Regions from separate parts of the Streptomyces sp. NPDC043726 genome, predicted to be linked through region 1. Evidence: riboswitches for the same ligand, from Rfam matches in the RefSeq annotation. Region 1 holds a riboswitch; each other region holds the start of a gene.

Evidence for each region. Region 1 has a riboswitch for cobalamin ahead of AC068Z_RS36195 (ABC transporter substrate-binding protein). Riboswitches for the same ligand answer to the same signal wherever they lie in the genome.
Region 2: linked by a shared signal. The riboswitch ahead of AC068Z_RS00980 (ribonucleoside-diphosphate reductase subunit alpha) and the one ahead of AC068Z_RS36195 (ABC transporter substrate-binding protein) in region 1 are both predicted to bind cobalamin.
Region 3: linked by a shared signal. The riboswitch ahead of AC068Z_RS34845 (ABC transporter substrate-binding protein) and the one ahead of AC068Z_RS36195 (ABC transporter substrate-binding protein) in region 1 are both predicted to bind cobalamin.

The regions. Positions count from the first base shown of each region.
Region 1 is NZ_JBWKCI010000016.1:112,706-117,667, reverse strand. Features, by position in the region: gene AC068Z_RS36210 (4-hydroxybenzoate 3-monooxygenase) at 1-174, opposite strand, end outside; gene AC068Z_RS36205 (formylglycine-generating enzyme family protein) at 200-1,159, opposite strand; gene AC068Z_RS36200 (CoA-binding protein) at 1,236-1,643, opposite strand; cobalamin riboswitch at 1,736-1,895, shown strand; gene AC068Z_RS36195 (ABC transporter substrate-binding protein) at 1,981-3,000, shown strand; gene AC068Z_RS36190 (FecCD family ABC transporter permease) at 2,997-4,013, shown strand; gene AC068Z_RS36185 (ABC transporter ATP-binding protein) at 4,043-4,849, shown strand.
Region 2 is NZ_JBWKCI010000001.1:207,524-212,485, reverse strand. Features, by position in the region: gene AC068Z_RS00980 (ribonucleoside-diphosphate reductase subunit alpha) at 1-1,974, opposite strand, end outside; cobalamin riboswitch at 2,097-2,221, opposite strand; gene AC068Z_RS00975 (GNAT family N-acetyltransferase) at 2,276-2,782, opposite strand; gene mctP (monocarboxylate uptake permease MctP) at 2,856-4,451, opposite strand; gene AC068Z_RS00965 (DUF3311 domain-containing protein) at 4,448-4,705, opposite strand; gene AC068Z_RS00960 (YbdD/YjiX family protein) at 4,816-4,962, opposite strand, start outside.
Region 3 is NZ_JBWKCI010000015.1:34,992-39,953, reverse strand. Features, by position in the region: gene metE (5-methyltetrahydropteroyltriglutamate--homocysteine S-methyltransferase) at 1-1,208, shown strand, start outside; gene AC068Z_RS34855 ((2Fe-2S)-binding protein) at 1,268-1,957, opposite strand; partial or broken gene AC068Z_RS34850 ((2Fe-2S) ferredoxin domain-containing protein) at 2,010-2,228, opposite strand; cobalamin riboswitch at 2,273-2,451, opposite strand; cobalamin riboswitch at 2,546-2,726, shown strand; gene AC068Z_RS34845 (ABC transporter substrate-binding protein) at 2,756-3,802, shown strand; gene AC068Z_RS34840 (FecCD family ABC transporter permease) at 3,799-4,905, shown strand; gene AC068Z_RS34835 (ABC transporter ATP-binding protein) at 4,902-4,962, shown strand, end outside.

The DNA.
Region 1 (4,962 bases):
GGCCCTGGGCCGCCGCTCGATGAACTCACGGCTCTCGGTCTCCAGGACCAGACAGTCGACGGACGCGGCCCGCAGGATGTTCCCGACGGTGAGCCCGGCGGGTCCGGCGCCGACTATGACGACCGGAAAGCGCTGTGCGGCAACGGAGTTGGGGTGGGGGGCGGTGGAAGTCACCCCAGCATTATGGTCGTACCGGATGTCAGGCGTCGGCCGCGCAGCGGAACCCCGCGTGACCGCTGGAGCTGTCCGGGGTGTTGGCGCTGCGGGCGGCGACCCGGTACCGGTTGCAGTAGGAGGCGTGGCACATGTGGGAACCACCGCGGATCACCTTGGCGGTGCCCTCGGCCGGGCCGGTGGGGTCGACGGCCCGCCGATGGTCCGTGGACCACCAGTCCGCGCACCACTCCCACACATTGCCCGCCATGTTGTGGAGCCCGTACCCGTTGGGCTCGAAGGCGTCCACGGGGGCGGTGCCCCGGTAGCCGTCGGCGGCGGTGTTCTTGGTGGGGAAGGTGCCGCGCCAGATGTTGCAGCGGTAGGTGCCGTCGGGGTCGAGGTCGTCGCCCCAGGGGTAGCGCTTCCGCTCCAGGCCGCCACGGGCCGCGTACTCCCACTCGGCCTCCGTCGGCAGCCGCTTGCCCGCCCAGGCCGCGTAGGCGGCGGCGTCGTACCAGGACACATGGACCACCGGGTGGTCACCGCGTCCGGCGAGATCGCTGCCCGGGCCCTCCGGCCGGTCCCAGGCCGCACCCGCGACCGCGCACCACCAGGGCGTCCGCTCGGGCCGCGGGGCGCCCCGGCGCAGGGCGGCGGGCAGGAACCCGGCGAAGACGTACGACCAGTCCAGGCGCTCGGCGTCGGTGAGATGGCCGGTGTCGGCGACGAACGCGGCGAAGGCGTCGTTGGTCACCGCGCGGGTGTCCATGCGGAAGGAGCTCAGCCGCACGGGTCGTACCGGGCCCTCGCCGTCGTCCGGGAACCCCTCGCTGTCCTCCGCCCCCATGAGGAACTCGCCGCCGGGGAGCAGGACCATGCCGTCAGTGGAGAGGGTGCCCGTGGCGACCGGCGCCCGGGAACCCAGGGCGACGGGCTGCCGCCCGGCCGAGCCGGTCCCGGACGAGGGCATGCAGCAGCGGGCGGGCGACTGGGGCTCGGGCATCGGTTCTTCCTCGCGGACGGGTGACGGCTGTGCACCCCTGTCTACGCCATGTCGCTGTACGCCATCTCGCCGTGCGTCACCGCAGCAGCGGGATCTCGATGGCCGGGCAGCGGTCCATGACCATGTCCAGGCCGGCCGCCCGCGTCCGGTCGTAGGCGGCCTCGTCGATCACGTCGAGCTGGAACCAGACCGCCTTGGCGCCCTTGGCGACGGCCTCGTCCGCGACCGGCCCGGCCAGCTCGCTGTTGACGAAGACATCGACGACGTCCACGTCGAAGGGGATGTCCGCGAGGGAGGCGTAGCCCTGCTCGCCGTGCACGGTCTCCGCCTTGGGGTGCACCGGCACCACACGCTTGCCGTAGCGCTGGAGCACCTGGGCGACGCCGTAGGCCGCGCGCCTCTGGTTCGACGACAGACCCACCACGGCCCAGGTGTCGCCGAGCTCGGTGAGGATCTTGCGGATCGTCGCTTCGTCGCCGTACACCAGGGGCCTCCTCGACCTCGTGCCATGCCTTGCCCAGCTCAACGGCCAAGGGCGCCCGGAGATTCCCGGGCCTCGCGTGGTAGCTTGCCGAGGCCAGTCGAACCCATGCTCATGGGTCAGGGAATCCGGTGCGAATCCGGAGCTGACGCGCAGCGGTGAGGGTGACGGGCGGGGCCTCGGCCACTGGACGGTGTGACAGCCGTCTGGGAAGGCGCCCCGACCGGACGACCCCGAGTCCGAAGACCTGCTGGCGGCCCCCGCGGTCGAACGGACGGCGGGGGAGCACCGTACGGACGGGCTCCGCGTTCGAGCCCTCGACGACTGAGGAACCGCACCCGTGCCCATCGCACGTCTCACCCGCCCCGCCGCCCTGCTCACGGCCGCCGGACTGCTCCTGACCGGCTGCGCGGACAACACCCCGGCCGACGACGCCAAAGCCGCCGTCACCCTCGACAACTGCGGCCACGCCGTACGCGTCGCGCACCCGCCCCGGCACGCCGTCTCCCTGAACCAGGGCAGCACCGAGATCCTGCTCTCCCTCGGCCTCGCCGACCGCCTCGCGGGGACGGCGACCTGGACCGACCCGGTGATGAAGGGCCTGGAGAAGGCCAATGCCGACGTCCCGCGCATCGCCGAGAACAACCCCTCCTACGAACGTGTCCTGGCGGCCGAGCCCGACTTCGTCTCCGCCTCCTTCGTCTCCACCCTCGGCAAGGGCGGCGTCGCCGGCCGCGAGCAGTTCGAGAAGCTCGGCGTGCCGACCTACGTCTCCCCGTCCGACTGCGTCGGCAAGGACAACTCCGCGGGCGGCGACGGGGTACGGACCACCCCGCTGGCCATCGAGGACGTCTACGGCGAAGTCCGCGACCTGGCCGCCGTGTTCGGCGTGCAGCGGCGGGGCGAGGAACTGGTCGCCTCGCTGGAGAAGCGGATGGCGAAGGCCACTTCGGGCGTCGACGCCTCCGACGTCACCCTCCTGTACTGGTTCGCCAACGCCGAGTCGCCCTACATGGCGGGTTGTTGCGGTGCCCCCGGCATCATCACCCGCGCCCTCGGGGCGCGGAACGTCTTCGACGACACCCACGACGAATGGCCCCAGATCAACTGGGAGACCGTCGCGGACCGCGATCCCGACGTCCTGGTCATCGGCGATCTGACCCGCAAGTCGCAGACGGCCGAGTCGGCCGCCAAGAAGATCGCCTTCCTGGAGTCCAACCCCGTCACCAGGACCATGGACGCCGTCAAGCACAAGCGGTACGTCCTGCTCAGCGGCCAGGCCATGAACCCGACGATCCGCACGGTGGAGGGCGTGGAGCAGGTCGCCGCAGCGCTGCGCGAGTTCGGGCTCGCCAAGTGAGCCTCCGGCGAACGCTGCTGCTCGGCGGGGCCGGGTTCGTCGTGCTGTGCTGCTCCTTGGCCGTGGCGATCACCATCGGGCCCGCCGACATCCGGGTCGCAGACGTCTGGTCCACGGTTCTGTCCCATCTCGGCCTCGGCAGCTCGCGGTTGACGCCGATCCGCGACGGCATCGTCTGGCAGCTCCGGCTGCCGCGCACCCTCCTCGCGGCGGTGTGCGGCGCCGGGCTCGCCGTGTGCGGGGCGGTGATGCAGTCGTTGCTGCGCAACCCGCTCGCGGATCCCTTCGTGCTCGGCGTGTCCTCCGGCGCCTCGACCGGGGCGGTCGTGGTGGTCGTCCTCGGTGTGGGCGGGGGCGCGGTCCCGGTCTCCGCGGGGGCGTTCGTGGGCGCGCTGGTCTCCTTCGCGCTGGTGCTGCTGCTCAGCCACACCCTGGGCGGCACGACCGACCGGGTCGTCCTGGCGGGGGTCGCGGCCATGCAGCTCTTCTCCGCGCTCACCTCTTTCGTGGTGATGACCTCGGCCGACGCCGAGACCACGCGCGGGGTGCTGTTCTGGCTCCTCGGCTCGCTCGCGGGCGCGGGGTGGACCGACGTCTGGCTGTGCGGGGCCGTCCTCGCCGTGGCGCTCGTGGTCTGTCTGTCGTACGCCCGCACGCTCGACGCCTTCGCCTTCGGACAGGACGCCGCGGCATCCCTGGGGGTGTCGGTCGCCCGCACCCGGCTGGTCCTGCTGTGCGTCACGGCCCTGCTCACGGCCGCTCTGGTCAGCTCGGCGGGGGCCATCGGCTTCGTCGGCCTGGTCCTGCCCCACGCGGCCCGCGCGCTGGCCGGCCCCGGCCACACCCGGCTGCTGCCGCTGACCGCGCTGGTGGGCGCGGTGTTCCTGGTGTGGGTCGACACGCTGGCCCGTACCGTCCTCGATCCCCAGGAGGTGCCCGTGGGTGTCGTGACCTCGCTGATCGGGGTTCCGGCGTTCGTGGCGGTGCTGTATCGGACGGGGAAGGTGCGATGAGCGGGCGCCTTGACCGGACGGAGGGTGCGATGAGCGGGCGTTCGGACCTGACGGACAAGGGGGCGGCTGGCCTTTGCGCGGACCGGGTGAGCCGCCGGGCCGACGGTCGGCTCATCCTGGACGGGGTCACTCTGGCGCCCGCCCCCGGCACCACCGTAGGCCTCCTCGGGCCCAACGGCTCCGGCAAGTCCACGCTGCTGCGGCTGCTGGCCGGAGTGCTCGCGCCCTCGGCCGGTGTCGTCACCCTCGACGGCGATCCGCTCACGGGCCGGCCCCGCCGGGAGATCGCCCGCCGCCTCGCCGTGGTCGAGCAACAGGCGGACACGCAGGTCGAACTGACGGTCCTGGACGTCGTACGACTCGGCCGCCTGCCGCACCGACGGGCCTGGGCGCCCGCCTCCGCGCGGGACGAACGGGCCGTGCGGGCCGCCCTGGACCGCACCGGCCTCACCGGCCACGCCGACCAGTCCTGGCACACCCTCTCCGGCGGGGAACGCCAACGGGTGCAGATCGCCCGCGCGCTCGCCCAGGAACCCCGCGAACTGCTCCTCGACGAGCCCACCAACCACCTCGACATCCACCACCAGCTCGATCTGCTCACCCTCGTCACCGGCCTCCCGCTGACGGCCGTGATCGCCCTGCACGACCTCAATCTCGCCGCGATGTACTGCGACGAGGTCGTCGTCCTGCGGGCGGGGCGCGCGGTGGCGGCAGGGACCCCCGGTGACGTGCTGACCGAGGAGCTGATCGCCGAGGTCTACGGCGTCCGCGCCGCCGTGAGCCGGGAGGGCGCCGACCGCCGTCCGCACGTCCGGTTCCTCGGCACCGTGACCTGACCTGACCTGACCTGACCTGACCTGACCTGCCTGACCCGACCTGCCTGACCCGACCCGACCTGTCCGGAAACCGAGCCGCATGCTGCGCTCCGGCGCGCGCCCGCCTACGCTCG
Region 2 (4,962 bases), on a different contig from region 1:
GCGGGCGTCCCACACGCCGAGCCGCTTGAGGTCCTGCACCAGGTAGGAGTTGACCTGGAGGAACTCGCCCGACAGCGTCTCGCGCTTGAACAGGTTGGACACCTGCGGCTCGATGCACTCGTAGACACCGGCGATGGAGGCGATGGTCGCCGTGGGCGCGATGGCCAGCAGCAGGGAGTTGCGCATGCCCACCTCGGCGATACGGCTGCGCAGGGCCGCCCACCGCTCCGGCCAGGTGAGTTTGGTGTCGTAGTGGTCGGGGTGCAGGACGCCCCGGGCGGTACGGGTCTTCTCCCAGGCCGGCAGCGGGCCCTCGCGCTCGGCGAGGTCGGCGGAGGCCTCGTAGGCGGCGAGCATGATGCGCTCGGCGATGCGGGTGGAGAGCGCCTTGGCCTCCGGCGAGTCGAAGGGCAGCCGCAGCTTGAAGAAGACGTCCTGCAGGCCCATCGCGCCGAGGCCCACCGGCCGCCACTTGGCGTTGGACCGGCCCGCCTGCTCGGTCGGGTAGAAGTTGATGTCGACGACCCGGTCGAGGAAGGTGACGGCCGTGCGGACGGTCTCGTCCAGGCGCTCCCAGTCGATGTCACCGTCCGCCACGAACGAACCGAGGTTCACCGAGCCCAGGTTGCAGACCGCCGTCTCCCCGTCGTCGGTGACCTCCAGGATCTCCGTGCAGAGGTTGGAGGAGTGCACGACATGGCCCGGCAGGGCCGTCTGGTTGGCGGTGCGGTTGGCGGCGTCCTTGAAGGTCATCCAGCCGTTGCCGGTCTGCGCGAGGGTGCGCATCATCCGGCCGTACAGATCGCGGGCGGGGATGGTCTTGCGCGCGAGCCCCGCCGCCTCGGCCTTGCGGTAGGCGGCGTCGAACTCGTCCCCCCACAGGTCGACCAGCTCGGGCACGTCGGCCGGGGAGAAGAGGCTCCACTGCTCGTCGGCGTTTACCCGGCGCATGAACTCGTCCGGGATCCAGTGCGCGAGGTTCAGGTTGTGCGTCCGCCGGGCGTCCTCACCGGTGTTGTCGCGCAGCTCCAGGAACTCCTCGATGTCGGAGTGCCAGGTCTCCAGGTAGACCGCTGCGGCTCCCTTGCGCCGGCCGCCCTGGTTCACGGCGGCGACCGAGGCGTCGAGCGTCTTGAGGAACGGGACGATGCCGTTGGAGTGCCCGTTGGTGCCGCGGATCAGCGAACCCCGGGAGCGGATACGGGAGTACGACAGACCGATGCCGCCGGCGTGCTTGGAGAGCCGGGCGACCTGGTGGTAGCGGTCGTAGATGGAGTCCAGCTCGTCCAGCGGCGAGTCCAGGAGGTAGCAGGACGACATCTGGGGGTGCCGGGTGCCGGAGTTGAAGAGCGTGGGGGAGGAGGGGAGGTAGTCGAGGCGGCTCATGAGCCCGTAGAGCGCGGCGACTTCGTCCACCGACCTGGTGGTGTCGTCCTCGGCGAGACCGGCGGCGACGCGGAGCATGAAGTGCTGCGGCGTCTCGACGACCTTGCGGGTGAGGGGGTGCCGGAGCAGGTAACGGCTGTGCAGGGTACGGAGACCGAAGTAGCCGAAGCGGTCGTCGGCGCCCGTGTCGATGAGCGCGTCGAGCCGGGCGCCGTGGATCCGGACGAACTCGGCGGTCCGGTCGGCGATGAGCCCCTCGCGGTGCCCGACCGCGACGGACTCGGTGAAGGACGTGACGCCCTGCGAGGCGGCCTCGGCGGCGATGGAGACCGTCAGCAGCCGGGCGGCCAGTCTGCTGTAGGCGGGGTCCTCGGAGATGAGCCCGGCCGCGGCCTCGGTGGCCAGCTCGCGCAGCTCCGCCTCGTCGGCCCGCGCGGACCGGCCGCGCAGCGCGGCGGCGGCGACCCGGCCGGGGTCGGCGTCGGGGAGGTCGGCGGTCAGCTGGGTCAGGGTCCGCAGCAGGGCGGTGCCCGGGGCGTCCTCGACGGTCGGGACGGCTGAAGCCGGATCGGCTGGCGCGATGGTCACGTGGGGCTCTCCCTCGCTCGGCACGGGGCCTTGCGGAGGGCAGGAGGCAGCTCACGAGCGCACGGGGCGTCGCGTCCACCGGCCCACTCCACGAGGCCCGGACGTCAGTCACCCGGACCGGACGGCCGGGCGCACTGTCGGCAGGTCCTCGGACTGGACCATGTGCACAGATGTGCACAAGTACACCGTTGCGGGACAGTTCCGGATTCACACCGGATTCCCCTGCGGCGACAGCGAGCATGAGCATACATCTTGTGCCGGGCGGCGGTGACACCCCCAGATGTTGTGTCGCGCGTCGACTTCAGAGCGTCAACTCGTAGGTGAGGAGAGTGAACTCGGGGTGGTCCGAGATCGGGTTCCAGTCGCGTTCCGGGGAGCGGCGGAAGCCGAGGCGTTCGTAGATGCGGTGGGCGGTGTGCATCAGGGGCTGGGTGGACAGGACGACGCCGGTGCGGTCGCCCGCTGCGCTCGAGCGGTCGACGCACGCCTGGACGAGGGCCTGTCCGACGCCTCTGCCACGGGCCTCGTGAGCCACGGCGAGCATGCGGACCTCGGCCTCGCCGGGGCGGGCGAGGTCGGCCATGGGGCCGGGGGAGGGGACGTAGGTGACTCCGCCGAGGAGGCGGTCCTGTTCCACGGCGACGAGTACGTCCGCGGCGGCCGCCCGCTTGGCCACGTCTCTCAGTTCGCCGAGGTACCAGTCGGCTTCGCCGAAGGTGAGCAGGCCGTCCCGGAGGTAGGCCTGGGCGGTGATCTCGCCGAGTTCGTCGTATTCGGTGGGTTCCGCCGCGCGGATCCGGAAGTCCATGTGATCGAGTGTGTACGACAACGGGCCGCCGACAGTCCTGAATTTCGGCGGCCCGCTGCGGAACGGCTCCGTATCAATGAAGGGGCGACAGCTCCTTCTGCACGCCCGGGTCGCCCGCGTCCGCCGTGTAGTCCTCGGGGCTGGTCTCGTCGATGCCCTCGGGGGCCTTCGCCGCCTTCAGGACGAAGGTCAGGACCACCGTGACGACCAGGTTCAGCACGAACGCCGTGAGGCCGATGTACCCGATCTCCCCGATGCCGGGGATCTCCTTCGACGAACCGCCGAAGTGCGCTTGCGTCGGCGAGGCGACGCCGTACGCCGCAACCGTGCCGTAGATCATGCCGACCGCCCAGCCCGCCAGCAGCGCCCAGCGGTGGAACCAGCGCGTGAACAGGCCGCCGACCAGCGCCGGGAAGGTCTGCAGGATCCAGATGCCGCCGAGGAGCTGGAAGTTGATGGCGACCGTCTTGTCCATGGTCAGGACGAAGGCCAGCGCGCCCACCTTCACCAGCAGGGACACCAGCTTGGAGACCTTGGTCTCCTCGGCCGGTGTCGCGTCCGGCTTGATGAAGTCCTTGTAGATGTTGCGGGTGAAGAGGTTCGCCGCCGCGATCGACATGATCGCCGCCGGCACCAGCGCGCCGATGCCGATGGCCGCGAAGGCCACGCCCGCGAACCAGTCCGGGAACATGTTCTCGAACAGCTGCGGGATCGCCAGCTGTCCGTTCTCCACCTTCACCCCGGCCGCGATGGCCATGAAGCCCAGCAGCGCGAGCAGGCCGAGCATCAGGGAGTACAGCGGCAGGATCGTGGTGTTGCGGCGGATCACGTCACGGCTCCTGGAGGAGAGGGTCGCCGTGATCGAGTGCGGGTACATGAACAGGGCCAGCGCCGAGCCCAACGCCAGCGTGGCGTACGTCCACTGGCCGGCCTCCGCCGGGACCAGACCGCCCGCCCCGGTGCTGGTGAACTTGTCGTTCGCCGCGGCGAAGATGTCGTCGAACCCGCCCAGCTTGATCGGGATGTAGATGATCGCCACCGCGATCACCAGGTAGATCAGGGTGTCCTTGACGAAGGCGATCAGCGCGGGGGCCCGCAGCCCCGAGGAGTAGGTGTACGCGGCCAGCACACCGAAGGCGATCAGCAGCGGCAGGTCCTTGATGAACCAGTTGGTGTTCTCGCCGCCGCCGACGCCCATCACGTCCAGCACCGCCTGGATGCCGACGAGTTGCAGCGCGATGTACGGCATCGTCGCCAGGATGCCGGTCACCGCGACGGCCAGCGAAAGGCCCTTGGAGCCGAACCGGCCGCGCACGAAGTCCGAGGTCGTCACATACCCGTGCTTGTGCGAGACCGACCACAGCCGGGGCAGGAAGGTGAAGATCAGCGGATAGACGAGGATCGTGTACGGCACCGCGAAGAAGCCCGCCGCGCCGGCCGCGTAGATCGCCGCCGGGACCGCCACGAAGGTGTACGCCGTGTAGAGGTCGCCGCCGAGCAGGAACCAGGTGACCCAGGTGCCGAACGACCGTCCGCCCAGGCCCCATTCGTCGAGGCTGTGCTCGTTCTCGGCCTTGCGCCAGCGCGCGGCCAGGAAGCCCATGACCGTGACGGCCAGGAAGAAGAAGATGAAGACGGCGAGTGCGACGCCGTTCACGCCGTCGTTCACTTGGCGCCCTCCGTCTTGCGGGCGCGCTGGTCACGCTGCCACAGCTTGTACGCGACCATCGTCAGCACGGTCGACAGGAGCACCCAGGCCATCTGGTACCAGTAGAAGAAAGGGATGCCGATGAAGGCCGGGTCGGCCTTCGCGTACGACCCCACCCACAACATCGCCACGAAGGGCGCGAACAGGCAGAGGGCGATGACGACCCGAACGGGCGTCACCACCGGTTCTCTGCGCACCTCTGGGGCATCTGACATCCGACGGCTCCGTCCCCTTGCCGATCACCTGGTGTAATGCGCAGGCAATCTAGGTCACGGTGTCGCGGAAACGGAACCCCTCGTCCGCATATCGGTCGCCGAAGATCCGCTCAGCAGCACCGGAACCCCTGGCGGGGGTCCGACTCCTGGCGGTCCGTCCGCATCCGTTCGAAGGCGCGCCTGGTGGGCACGGGCGCCAGGGGGTGGTCCCGGCGCACGTGCGCGACATAACGGTCGTAGGCCGATTCGTCGGTGAG
Region 3 (4,962 bases), on a different contig from region 1:
TCACCAGGGCACTGACCCGCGGCACGGACACGATCACCGCGGAACTCGCCGCCAACCGGGCCGACCTGGCCTCCCGCGCGGGTTCGCCGATCACCCGCGACCCGGCCGTGCGCGCCCGCGCGGGGGCGGTCACCGAGGCCGACGCGCGCCGCGCCCAGCCGTACGCCGAACGCGCCGCCGCCCAGCGTGCCCACCTGGGCCTGCCGCTGCTGCCGACCACGACCATCGGCTCGTTCCCGCAGACCGGTGAACTGCGTTCGGCGCGCGCCGACTTGAGGGCGGGCCGGATCGACACGGCCGGCTACGAGGAGCGGGTCAGGGCCGAGATCCAGGAGGTCGTCGCCTTCCAGGAGAAGGCCGGCCTGGACGTCCTCGTGCACGGCGAGGCCGAACGCAACGACATGGTCCAGTACTTCGCCGAGCGGCTCACCGGCTACCTCGTCACGCAGCACGGCTGGGTCCAGTCCTACGGCACCCGCTACGTCCGCCCGCCGATCCTCGCCGGCGACATCTCCCGTCCCGAGGCGATGACGGTGCGCTGGACGACGTACGCCCAATCGCTCACGGACCGCCCGGTCAAGGGCATGCTCACCGGTCCGGTCACCATGCTCGCCTGGTCCTTCGTCCGCGACGACCAGCCGCTCGGTGAGACCGCCCGCCAGGTCGCCCTGGCCCTGCGTGACGAGGTCAACGACTTGGAGGCGGCTGGTACTTCGGTGATCCAGGTCGACGAGCCCGCCCTGCGCGAGACACTGCCGCTGCGCGCCGCCGACCGTGCCGCGTACCTGGCCTGGGCCACGGAGGCCTTCCGGCTCACCACCGCCGGCGTGCGGCCGAACACGCAGATCCACACCCATATGTGCTACGCCGAGTTCGGCGACATCGTGCAGGCCATCGACGATCTCGACGCGGACGTCATCAGCCTGGAGGCCGCCCGCTCCCACATGCAGGTGGCCCGCGAACTCGCCGCGCACGGCTACCCGCGCGAGGCCGGACCGGGCGTCTACGACATCCACTCGCCGCGCGTACCGAGCGCGGCGGAGGCGGCGGAGCTGCTGCGCATCGGCCTTGAGGCCATCCCGGCCGAACGGCTGTGGGTCAACCCCGACTGCGGCCTGAAGACCCGCGGCTGGCCCGAGACCCGCACCTCCCTGGAGAACCTGGTGACGGCGGCCCGAGCGGTCCGCGGGGAGCTGCCGACGACCTGACATCGACATCGCCCGGCCGGGAAGCGGGGTTCTTCGTTTCCCGGCCGAGCACTCCTCCGTCATCCGGCCAGCGCGCAGTCCCCGCACTTGGCTCCCGACGGCACCCGGTAATACAGGCAGCAACTGCGCCGCCGGAAGCCGAGGTTGGGCCCGGTGAGGTGTCCGGTGGCCGCGAGTCGGCCGGTGTTCAGCAAGGCGCCCACGAGGTCGGTGAGGGGCTCACGCAGATCCGGCCTGGCCGTCAGAACAGCACGAGCCGCCTCCACGAGCGCCGAGGCCGCGTTCCCGGCCAGGAGCCGGGGCGCCACCTTGACGCGGAGTCCTGCGGCCAGTCGATCCAGGTGCCTGCGGACGACCACCTCGTACAGCGCCTCGGCAAGACGCGGGCTACCGTCCGCGTACCGGCCGGTGGGGACGGCGATCCGCAACTCCGGTCCGCTGTGGGCGCGTTGCAGCCCGGTCAGGTCCGGAACGATGCCGTGCGCGACGGTGCAGGCCAGCACCGGTGACCACAGGCGCGCGGCGTGTCCGAGCTGCACGATGGAAGCGCCGACGCGCACTTCGCGGGTGTCGTAACGGTGAGCCGTGGCCGCCACCAGGTCGGCGGCGCCGCGGGCGTACGTGTCCTCGACCGGGTGCCATCCCTGGTCCGGGCCGCCGAGTTCGACCGCGAAGAAGGTGCCGAACCGCGCGACATCCGCGAGGGCTTCGGCGACGGCGGGGGCGGGCGCCTGCCGCAGTGGATTCACGTCAACTCCCGGAACAGCGGTGTCAGGTGGACGCGTTCAGACCGCGGGATCGGCCGGCGGCACGGCCCTCGGCGGAGGGCTGTGCGACGATCACGTTCGCCTGCTCGCACACGTCGAGGCAGTCGGTGATCCGGACCGGCGCGTCCTGGGCGAGGCGCGCGCTCTGCTCGCCGTGGTCGACACCCGTCACTTTCGGGCTGCCGCAGCAGCAGTCACGGCACACCACGACCCGGCACGGCACACGGCCGTCGTGCGAAGCCTCCATGGGCATCCCGACGAGCCCTCCTCCCTGGGGAAATCCGCCCCATTCACCTTGAGGAAGCGACCGCGTGAGTCTCCTGGCTCTCGGGTCAGTGCTCGTCCCGGCCTTCCCACCCGCCTCCGGGCAGTGGTCTGTTCGGGATCCGCTCGCCGATCACAGTGGCGGGACCGCGCCGGATTCACACCGGCTTCCTCGTTCCGCCGTCGCCTTGTCGTCCGCCATCATGACATCCGCTCGTACGGCACCACCACGGCGGACCCCGGCCACCGCCCCGGCCGGAAGGGGCGCACGCATCACACCCGCACGCCCTTTCGCTCCCGTCTCACAGGAACGTAATATCACCAGGTCATCGCCGCGACGGGAACCAGGAAGCCGGTGTGAGTCCGGCACGGTCCCGCCACTGTGACCGGGGAGTGCACCCCTCGACATGCCACTGCGCACCGCGTGGGAAGGCAGGGGGAACGTCGATCCGGGAGTCAGGACACTGCCCTGTCGCGGGCCCGTTTCCGAGGAGCGCGGACTCCAGGAGGCTTTACGTGTTCCAGTCGCTTTCCCCTGCCCAGTCGTCCTCCGCGGCGACCCACCGGCGTCGGCCGGTACGCGCCGCTGCGGCCGCCGTCGCCCTCACCGTGACCCTGCTCACCGCCGGCTGCGGCTCGTCCGGCGACGGCCCCGAGGACGCGAAGGCTTCGGCCTCCTCGATCGAGGGCTTCCCCGTCACCATCGACAACTGCGGTGTGAAGACGACCTACGACGAGCCGCCGTCGCGGGTGGTCACCATCCACCAGCACCCGGCCGAACTGCTGCTCGCTCTCGGCCTGAAGGACCGCATGGTGGGGACCGCCTTCCCCGACTCGGCCGTCCTGCCCGAGTTGAAGAAGGACTACGAGGCGATCCCCGAACTCTCGGAGCGGGAGCCGTCGTTCGAGACCGTCCTGGAAGCCGAACCCGATCTCGTCTACGGCGGCTACGGCAGCGCCTTCGACGAGAAGGAGGGCCGCTCCCGCACGGCCTTCGCCGACGCGGGCATCGACACCTACCTCAACCGCGAGTACTGCGGCAAGAAGCAGGTGACGATGGAGGACACCTACGACGAGATCCGCACCCTGGGCCGGATCTTCGGCGTCTCCGACCGGGCCGGCAGGCTCGTCGACGACCTCCAGGGCCGTATCGACAAGGCCGCCACCGCCGTCGAGGACGAGCCCGCGGCGTCCGTCTTCGTCTACGACAGCGGCGACAAGAGCGCCTTCACCGCCGGCGGCAAGAGCCTGGGCACCGAGCTGATCCGGCTGGCCGGCGGCAGGAACGTGTTCGCCGACCTGGACGACGTGTTCGGCGACGTCTCCTGGGAACAGGTCGTCGAACGCAAGCCCGAGGTCATCGCCATCTACGACTACGCCGGCTCCGGAAGCGTCGAGCAGAAGAAGAAGTTCCTGCTCGCCCAGCCCGCCCTCGCCGACGTACCCGCCGTGAAGAACAAGCGGTTCGTCGTCCTGCCGCTCACCGCCACCCTGGTCGGCATCCGCTCGGCGTACGCGGTCGAGGACCTCGCCCGTGGACTGCACCCGAAGAGCTTCCGGTGACCGGACCGGTCACGAAGGCGCCCGCCGGGCCGCGCCCCACCGACGAACAGAGCACCCGTCCCGGGGCCTTGGCCCTGACACTGACCGTCCTGACCGTGCTGCTCATGCTCTCCGGCACCGCGGGCCTCGCGATCGGCTCGGTGCGGGTGCCGCCCGTCCAGGTGTGGGGCATCGTCACCCAGGCGCTCGGCGCCGACTGGGGGACATCCGACTGGTCACGGGCGCGCGAGACCATCGTGCTGGACGTCCGGGCGCCCCGCGTGCTGCTCGGCGCGGTGACCGGCGCCGGGCTCGCGGTCGTGGGCACCGCGCTGCAGGCGCTGGTGCGCAACCCGCTCGCCGAGCCCTACTTGCTGGGTGTCTCCTCCGGCGCGTCGCTCGGCGCGGTGTCGGTGATCGTGTTCGGGGTGAGCGTGCTGGGACCGGTGTCGCTGTCCGCCGCGGCCTTCGCGGGCGCCCTGGGCGCGCTGCTGCTCGTCTACGCCACCGCCCGCACCGGCGGCCGGATCACCTCCGCCCGCCTGGTGCTCTCCGGCGTGGCGATCGCGTCGGTGCTCACCGCGGTGCTGGATCTGCTGCTGCTCACCACCGACCGGGGCAACGAGGCCCGCGCCGTGCTGGCCTGGACCCTCGGCGGCCTCGGTGGCGTCAACTGGGGCACGCTGTGGCTGCCGAGCCTGGCCATGGTGCTGGGCATCGGCGGACTGCTCGTCCAGGCCCGCAATCTGAACCTGCTGCTGGCCGGCGAGGAGGCCGCCACCACCATGGGGCTCGACGTGGCCCGCTTCCGCGCCCGCATGTTCGTCCTGCTCTCCCTCGTCACCGGCGTACTGGTCGCGGCGGCCGGGCCGATCGGCTTCGTCGGCCTGATGCTTCCGCACATCGTGCGCCTGTTCGTCGGCGGCGACCACCGCCGGGTGCTGCCCACGGCCGCGCTCGGCGGAGCGGTCTTCCTCATCTGGGCCGACATCGCCGCGCGTACCGTCGCCGCGCCGACGGAGATACCCGTCGGGGTGCTCACCGCGCTGTGCGGCGGGCCGTTCTTCCTGTGGCTGATGCGCCGGGACGCCCGACGGACCGCCGACCGAGGAGGGGTGGCATGACCGCGACCGACCTGTCCGTCGACGGCGTCACGCTCACCGCCGGAGCACGCCATCTGG